DNA from 3 places in the Vibrio sp. KMM 9700 genome. Region 2 is predicted to be linked to each of the others. Evidence: predicted binding sites of a transcription regulator. Region 2 holds the regulator's gene; each other region holds the start of a gene.
The links. The regulator CRP, encoded in region 2, controls carbon source genes, mostly activating them, when cyclic AMP is high. The targets are predictions, from matches to a motif close to TGTGANNNNNNTCACA.
Positions count from the first base shown of each region.

Region 1: malT (HTH-type transcriptional regulator MalT) is a predicted target of CRP. The motif match lies at 1,343-1,358, and genes of this name have one in related genera.
Region 3: udp (uridine phosphorylase) is a predicted target of CRP. The motif match lies at 1,154-1,169, and genes of this name have one in related genera.

Region 1 covers NZ_CM178590.1:440,559-442,815, forward strand. Annotated here, with positions in the region: gene malT (HTH-type transcriptional regulator MalT) at 1-1,182, opposite strand, end outside; gene AC2VOY_RS13215 (hypothetical protein) at 1,519-2,070, shown strand; gene AC2VOY_RS13220 (BCCT family transporter) at 2,131-2,257, opposite strand, start outside.
Region 2 covers NZ_CM178589.1:1,236,275-1,238,531, reverse strand. Annotated here, with positions in the region: gene astD (succinylglutamate-semialdehyde dehydrogenase) at 1-104, shown strand, start outside; gene AC2VOY_RS05545 (DUF1338 domain-containing protein) at 106-972, shown strand; gene crp (cAMP-activated global transcriptional regulator CRP) at 1,077-1,709, opposite strand; gene AC2VOY_RS05535 (phosphoribulokinase) at 1,981-2,257, opposite strand, start outside.
Region 3 covers NZ_CM178589.1:6,463-8,719, forward strand. Annotated here, with positions in the region: gene AC2VOY_RS00030 (sugar efflux transporter) at 1-256, opposite strand, end outside; gene AC2VOY_RS00035 (CBS domain-containing protein) at 587-1,003, shown strand; gene udp (uridine phosphorylase) at 1,246-2,019, shown strand; gene AC2VOY_RS00045 (Card1-like endonuclease domain-containing protein) at 2,116-2,257, opposite strand, start outside.

The sequences.
Region 1 (2,257 bases), on a different replicon from region 2:
ATCTATATTTTCAACTTGAATTTGCGCCACTTCTTCTGCCGCAGAGTCAGGTGTTTGCACGCTTTTAATCGCATGTCTGAGTGCTTGTGGGTGATCATTTTGCGCAATCCAAGCTTGAGCTGCTGACTGATGCCACTCTTTGATCTTATGAGGATACAAGGTCAAGGCTTGATGGCGTAAAAATTGGGCAAACAAATTATGGAAACGAAACCAATTATCCACGCCTAATGGGCTGAGAAATAAACCAACTTTATTGAGCTTCTCAAGCTTTGCAAGTGCATCATTATGCGCTGTTACATGGCTCACCAACTGCGCGTTAAACATATCTAACACAGAGCATTGGAGGAGGAAGTCCTGAGTGCTGCTATCAAGCGCATCAAAGACTTCTTCTGCAAGGTAATCCCACAAGTAGCTGCGGTTAAAGCTGGCATCGAGCGCATCAAGATTCATTTGCTCAGAGATATCATCTTGGACAAATAAGTGTTTGGCGCTTTGCTTTTGATCAAGCGCGATTAATTGCAGCACACATGGCCAACCTTCGGTTGATTGATGGATATTTTCAATGGCTTGAGGGCTGAGATCATGTCGTTTTTGGCTTGTCAAAAATTGCTCAGTTTCATTTAAATCAAAAGCTAATTCTTGATGGGTAATTTCAATCATTTGGCGACGGATGCGTAAGCTTGCAATATTTAAACACGGCAAAGTTCTGCTGGTTAACACCAAAGTCAATTGTGGCGGTAAATGCTTGAGTAAAAAGCGGATCCCTTGGTGGATGTCTTCATTTTTTATCCAATGATAATCATCTAATACTAAATATTTATGTGAGCTTGTAAAACTGAGCTCATGAAAAGCTTGAGTGAGCAAGGGGATCAAGCTATTAAACTGACCGGTTTGCGCTAGGGCTAAGGTTTGTGGGCAAGATTCATGACCAAGCTGGTGGAGTGCTTGAATTAAAAAGTGGCCAAAATATTTAAGGTCATTATCCATTTCATCTAAGTTTATCCACGCAAAGTCTTTCTCTTTGAGCCACTGTGCGGCAGCTGTAGTTTTGCCGTAACCTGCAGGTGAGAAAAATAAAACAAGGTCAACTTGCTCTGCTTGGGCTAACAGTGGCAGCAACTGGGTGCGTTCGATAGTGGCGAGTTGTTGGTTTGGGGGGCTGAGCTTAGATTCCATCCACATTTTTAATTCCTCTGTCTGTGTGCCACGAAATTTATACGTCCATTGCTCATTTTTATATGTTTTATGTACACCGCTTTAAAAAGAGTGAGTGAGCCGACAGCTATAACTTAGTGAGTTATTTAAGAGAAAGAAATAAATTTTAAGATCTGGCTGATATAAATGTGTTATCGGTCTCATATTTTTCTTATGTATTGCAACTAGGCAAGTAGGAGAAGGAAAAAAGGGGGGCGTAAGTCACTGGCGTAGAGGGGAGGAGAGGGGGCATTTTAAGGAGGAGTGAAACGCTGTCATTTTTTGTGATAATTAGCAATATTATAAATGGCAGACGGAGCGCATATGAATCTAAACTTAGCTCGTATTCAATCTCACTTTAATTGGGGTTGTGGAGATTTTGGTGATTTAAAACAGGAGATTGCAAACCTAGCGCGGCAAAGTCCACCAGGCCAAGTTGCAAGCCTTGAGTTAGGCGGCCTTGAGGGAGAGCAAGACAGAGAGTTCGCATTTTTAGATATTTGCTCATTAAAAGCATTTTTTTATAGCCCACAAAGCCAAGATTGGGTCGGTAGTCACGAATTTCAGAGAAAATTAGATCGACTAAAACAGATGCCGAATGTCGATATATCAGAAGTTCGTGAGTTAAAGTTAGCTGTGCTGCGCTTGATGTTTTGTGAGTTGTACCAAGATTTTTGGTTGGGTAACCCTTTATACGCGAAAGATTTTTGCTTATTTTTGAGTCAGTCTAAACCAACCTTTGATGCCAGCATCAGTTCAGATTTTGAAGAGCTATTTGCGCTGTATTGTGAGTTTGTGTGGTTGCAGCAATGGCAAGATGTGAAGGCGTTTGCGAAGATGAATGAAGTGTTGATTTGTTTTGCAAAAAAAGAGTGACGAGGTAAAATCCGTCACTCTTTTTATATGATTAAAGTTTAATACGACTTAAATTGACGCCTAAGCTTTATTCTTTTTATATTGCTTTGGTTTTTGGAATTCGGTAGCCAGACCTATCACTAAACTTACACAACCAAGGATCAAAATAATCGTAAATGGCAAGGCTGCGATAATGGTGATGGATTGC
Region 2 (2,257 bases):
CTAGCGCTTATTATGCCGCAGATTATTGCGCCTATCCGATGGCATCTGTTATGGGCGAAGCATTAGAGTTCCCAAGCCAGTTACCTCCAGGAATAAGGAGTTAATATGTCTAGTTTAAATTCAGCGTCGCAAATTCAAGCCATCAAGACTTTGTTTAGTCAACTTTGGCAAGATTATCAAGCACGCCTGTGTCCGATGGCTACTAAGGTTCACCAAGTTCTCGCCCTAAAAGAAGGCAAACAAGCGTTGCAAAATGACCATATTGCATTGCGTACTTTTGCCAGTAAGAAACTAGGGCTCAAGCAGCTTGCACAGCATTTTGAACACTTAGGTTATGTGAAAGCTGGGGAATATGAATTTAAAGCGAAAAAGCTTTATGCGCATCATTACCAGCATTCTGATTTAAGTCTTCCTAAAGTGTTTATTAGTGAACTACTAGTCGATGAGCTGAGTGATACTGCGCAGCAAGTTATTTATCAATTAATTGCACAAGTTAGTGATGGCTATGCGCAAGATGAAAGTTTTTTATACCAAGGGCGACCATGGCAACTAACGCAACAAGATTATGATCTGCTTGCTACTGAAAGTGAATATGCCGCTTGGGTTGCTGCTCATGGTTTTGGGGCCAATCATTTTACGGTTTATGTGAATGCATTAAAGCACTTTGAAGAGGTGGCTAGCGTTAATCAGTTCTTAACTGAACACGGCTTTGTATTGAACAAAGTTGGCGGTGAGGTGAAAGGCTCTGAGTTTGATAAGCTTGAGCAATCCGCAACCATGGCAGACAAGGTGTGGGTTGAATTTAATGATGAGAAAAAAGTGCAGATACCCGGTGGATTTTATGAGTTTGCAAAGCGCTACCCTGAGAAACCAGGTGCAGATATTGATCTGAATGATCTTATATTTAGCGACAAACTTTACCAAGGTTTTGTGGCAGCATCAGCAGATAAAATATTTGAGTCGACACATTAACAAAGATAATTCAGAAAGGTTAAAAACAAAAGCAGCCACTTAAAGTTAAGTTGACTGCTTTTTTTGTTATGCTAAACAAATCTCGCACTTAAGCGAAAAGTGGCTTAACGAGTACCGTAAACAACAATCGTTTTACCGTGTGCTGAAATAAGGTTTTGCTCTTCAAGCATTTTTAAGATTCGGCCAACTGTTTCACGTGAACAACCAACGATTTGACCAATTTCTTGACGAGTGATCTTAATTTGCATGCCATCTGGGTGTGTCATTGCATCTGGTTGTTTTGCAAGGTTAAGCAATGTTTGTGCAATACGACCTGTAACGTCAAGGAAAGCCAAGTCACCAACTTTTTGACTAGTGATTTGCAGACGATTTGCCATTTGACCTGATAGACGCATCAGGATATCTGGGTTTACTTGGATAAGTTGGCGGAACTTCTTGTAAGAAATTTCAGCAACTTCACAAGGTGACTTCGCACGAACCCAAGCACTACGCTCTTGACCTTCTTCAAATAAACCAAGTTCACCAATGAAATCACCTTGGTTTAGGTAAGAAAGAATCATTTCTTTACCTTCTTCGTCTTTGATCAATACAGCAACAGAGCCTTTCACAATATAGTAAAGGGTTTCTGCTTTTTCGCCGGCATGAATTAAAGTACTTTTTGAAGGATACTTATGGATATGACAGTGTGAAAGAAACCATTCTAATGTTGGATCTGCTTGAGGTTTACCTAAAACCATAATGTTGTTTCCTCTAAATAAGTCTACTTAGTTACTCTATATGTTTTTCATTTAAGTAGATAGAACTATTGATATTAGTTAAAGTTTTGCACTTCGTATTCATATTGTGAATAAAATGAAAGGCTTACTTTTAGGTAATTGGATATATCGTAAATATTACCTTGTTTTATATGGAATAAAAGGACAGAGATCGCACAACTCATGTCTCATTTTTCGTAAAACAAGGCTAAAGATCACGAAATGAAAACCTTACTCTGACAATTTTAGCATTTTAGTCGATTTTTCCAGTTTCAATTAATCTTTGTAGCAAAGGGTGAATGATAAGCTCCATTGCAAAACTCATCTTACCGCCAGGCACAACGAGTGTGTTGTGACGGGACATAAATGAGCCTTGGATCATTGATAGTAAATATGGAAAGTCGACATTTTCGATACCGCGAACACGAATAACAACAAAGCTTTCATCTAAACTAGGGATGCCTTTTGCATTAAGTGGGTTAGAAGTATCGACAGTTGGAACACGTTGAAAGTTAATATGCGTACGAGAA
Region 3 (2,257 bases), 1.2 Mb from region 2:
TTCTATCTATCCCTTTATCTGAAAACCATGCAATACCTTGGCTAATTAATACCCCACTTAAGGTCATAATGACAAAAAATTGACCAATATAAATCGGCCTTACTTGTACGCTTTGAGATAAAAATAAACTCATCACGGGGACAGTAAAGGCGCTTGCAATGCCCATTAAAAAGCATGTTATGAGTAAGGCAACCGAGGTTTTATCTGGTTGATTGCCTGGGAAAATTGAATACAAAAACTGTTTAGCAGGGCGCATAGATTTAAACTCTAAAATCAAAAGTATATAGATTATAAAATAATATACTTCTAAAGTTGAGACAGAGCACAAAATTTTACTATCGCGATTAAATAAAGCTATGTTTATCACAGAAGCGTTTATTTTATATACAATTTTTGAAGATTTAAACTAAGCTAAAAATAGGCTAAATCATATTTCCATGGCTAGCTGATAAATATAACTGATTGATTTTATAGACAACAATGGTTTTCAAAAAAGGTGCTCATTCCAAGAAAGAGATCTTATAGGTGAATCCATGGATGAATCACTGATCAATCTTTTATGAGTAGAGTTTGAAAGGAGATACAGATGACATCATTAAAAGTAAAAGATTATATGCGACCAAGGGCGGTAACTTTCACGCCTGAAATGTCTTTATCGGTTGCATTAGACAAGGTGCTCAATGCGGTCAACATTGGTGGCCCTGTCGTGAATGATAGAAATGAAGTCGTCGGCTTTGTCTCTGAGCAAGACCTGTTGCATCGCTTGGTTCAAGTTGGATACCATTGCCACGACACACATAGTGTAGGCGATTGTATGCGTACTGAAGTGCTGACGGTTTCGCCTGAAATGTCGGTTCTTGAGTTGGCTGAAATGATGAAAGAAGGTAAGCCAAAGGTTTATCCTGTCGTTGAGAATAAAAAGTTAGTTGGTATTATCTCAAGGCGTGAGGTGTTAAAAGCGGTGAATGAAAATATTAAGATCTGTTTTGCGCATCCATTATAAAGCGCGGCAGGCTGTTTCATTTAGTTTGTCAATGTGTGCGAAGCCAACCCAGTGAAGCGGTTGGCTTTTTTATGCGCGAAGCAAAGGATCTGGGCGAAAGTGAGATCCAAACCGTTTGCCTTGCCCACTAAAAACAAGAGAATTTTACACTGTGATTTTGATCACGCGATCGGTTATGATTCTTCTGTAATCTAGACGTTACAAAACAAATTGAAGTTCATAAAAACAAAAAAGGCGAACTTATGTCTCAAACAAATGTATTCCATTTAGGTGTTAATCAAGACTCTCTTGAAGGGGCGAGCATCGCCATTATCCCTGGTGATCCGGCGCGTGTTGAGAAAATTGCCAAATTAATGGATGAACCAAAATTCTTATCCAGTCAACGTGAATACACTTTATTTCTGGCGAAACTTGCTGGCCAATCAGTAGTGGTTTGCTCCACAGGTATTGGCGGACCGTCAACATCAATTGCCGTAGAAGAATTAGCGCAACTAGGCGTACGTACCTTCTTGCGAGTTGGTACCACGGGGGCGATTCAGCCACATATTAACCTAGGTGATATGATAGTGACGACAGGCTCGGTGCGTTTAGATGGCGCAAGCTCTCACTTTGCGCCACTTGAGTTTCCTGCTGTTGCAGACTTTGATGTGGCACTTGCGATGCGCGATGCAGCGATGCAAACGGGCGTGAAAGTGCACACAGGGGTCACAGCCTCAAGTGATACTTTCTATCCAGGCCAAGAAAGATACGATACTTTTAATGGCCGGGTCTTGAGTAAATTTCGCGGCTCAATGAAAGAGTGGCAAGAAATGGGCGTGCTTAATTTTGAGATGGAATCCGCCACTTTGCTGACTATGTGTGCCAGTAATGGCTTAAAAGCGGGCTGTGTTGCAGGCGTGATTGTAAACCGCAGCCTTGATGAAATTCCTGATCATGAGACATTGAAAGCTGCTGAAAATCGCTCAATTGAAGTTGTGGTTGAAGCGGCGCGAATCTTACTCACGCAAGACGGTTAAGCTTTAACTTTGTCTTTTATCAGGTTTAAAAGCATAAAATAGATAAAGGAGCTAGATGCAAGTTTAGCTCCTTTTTTATGTCCAACAACAATTTAATTATTTCAAGCCGCCGGCATCAAGTAGCCAATGACTTAGATGTTGGTGTAAATCTTTCAGCTCATCAGGGCCTATGATGGCAAGACCTAAATCTGCTGCGCGCGAGAGGTCATTGTAACGAAGTGGACGGAAACTCACCAAC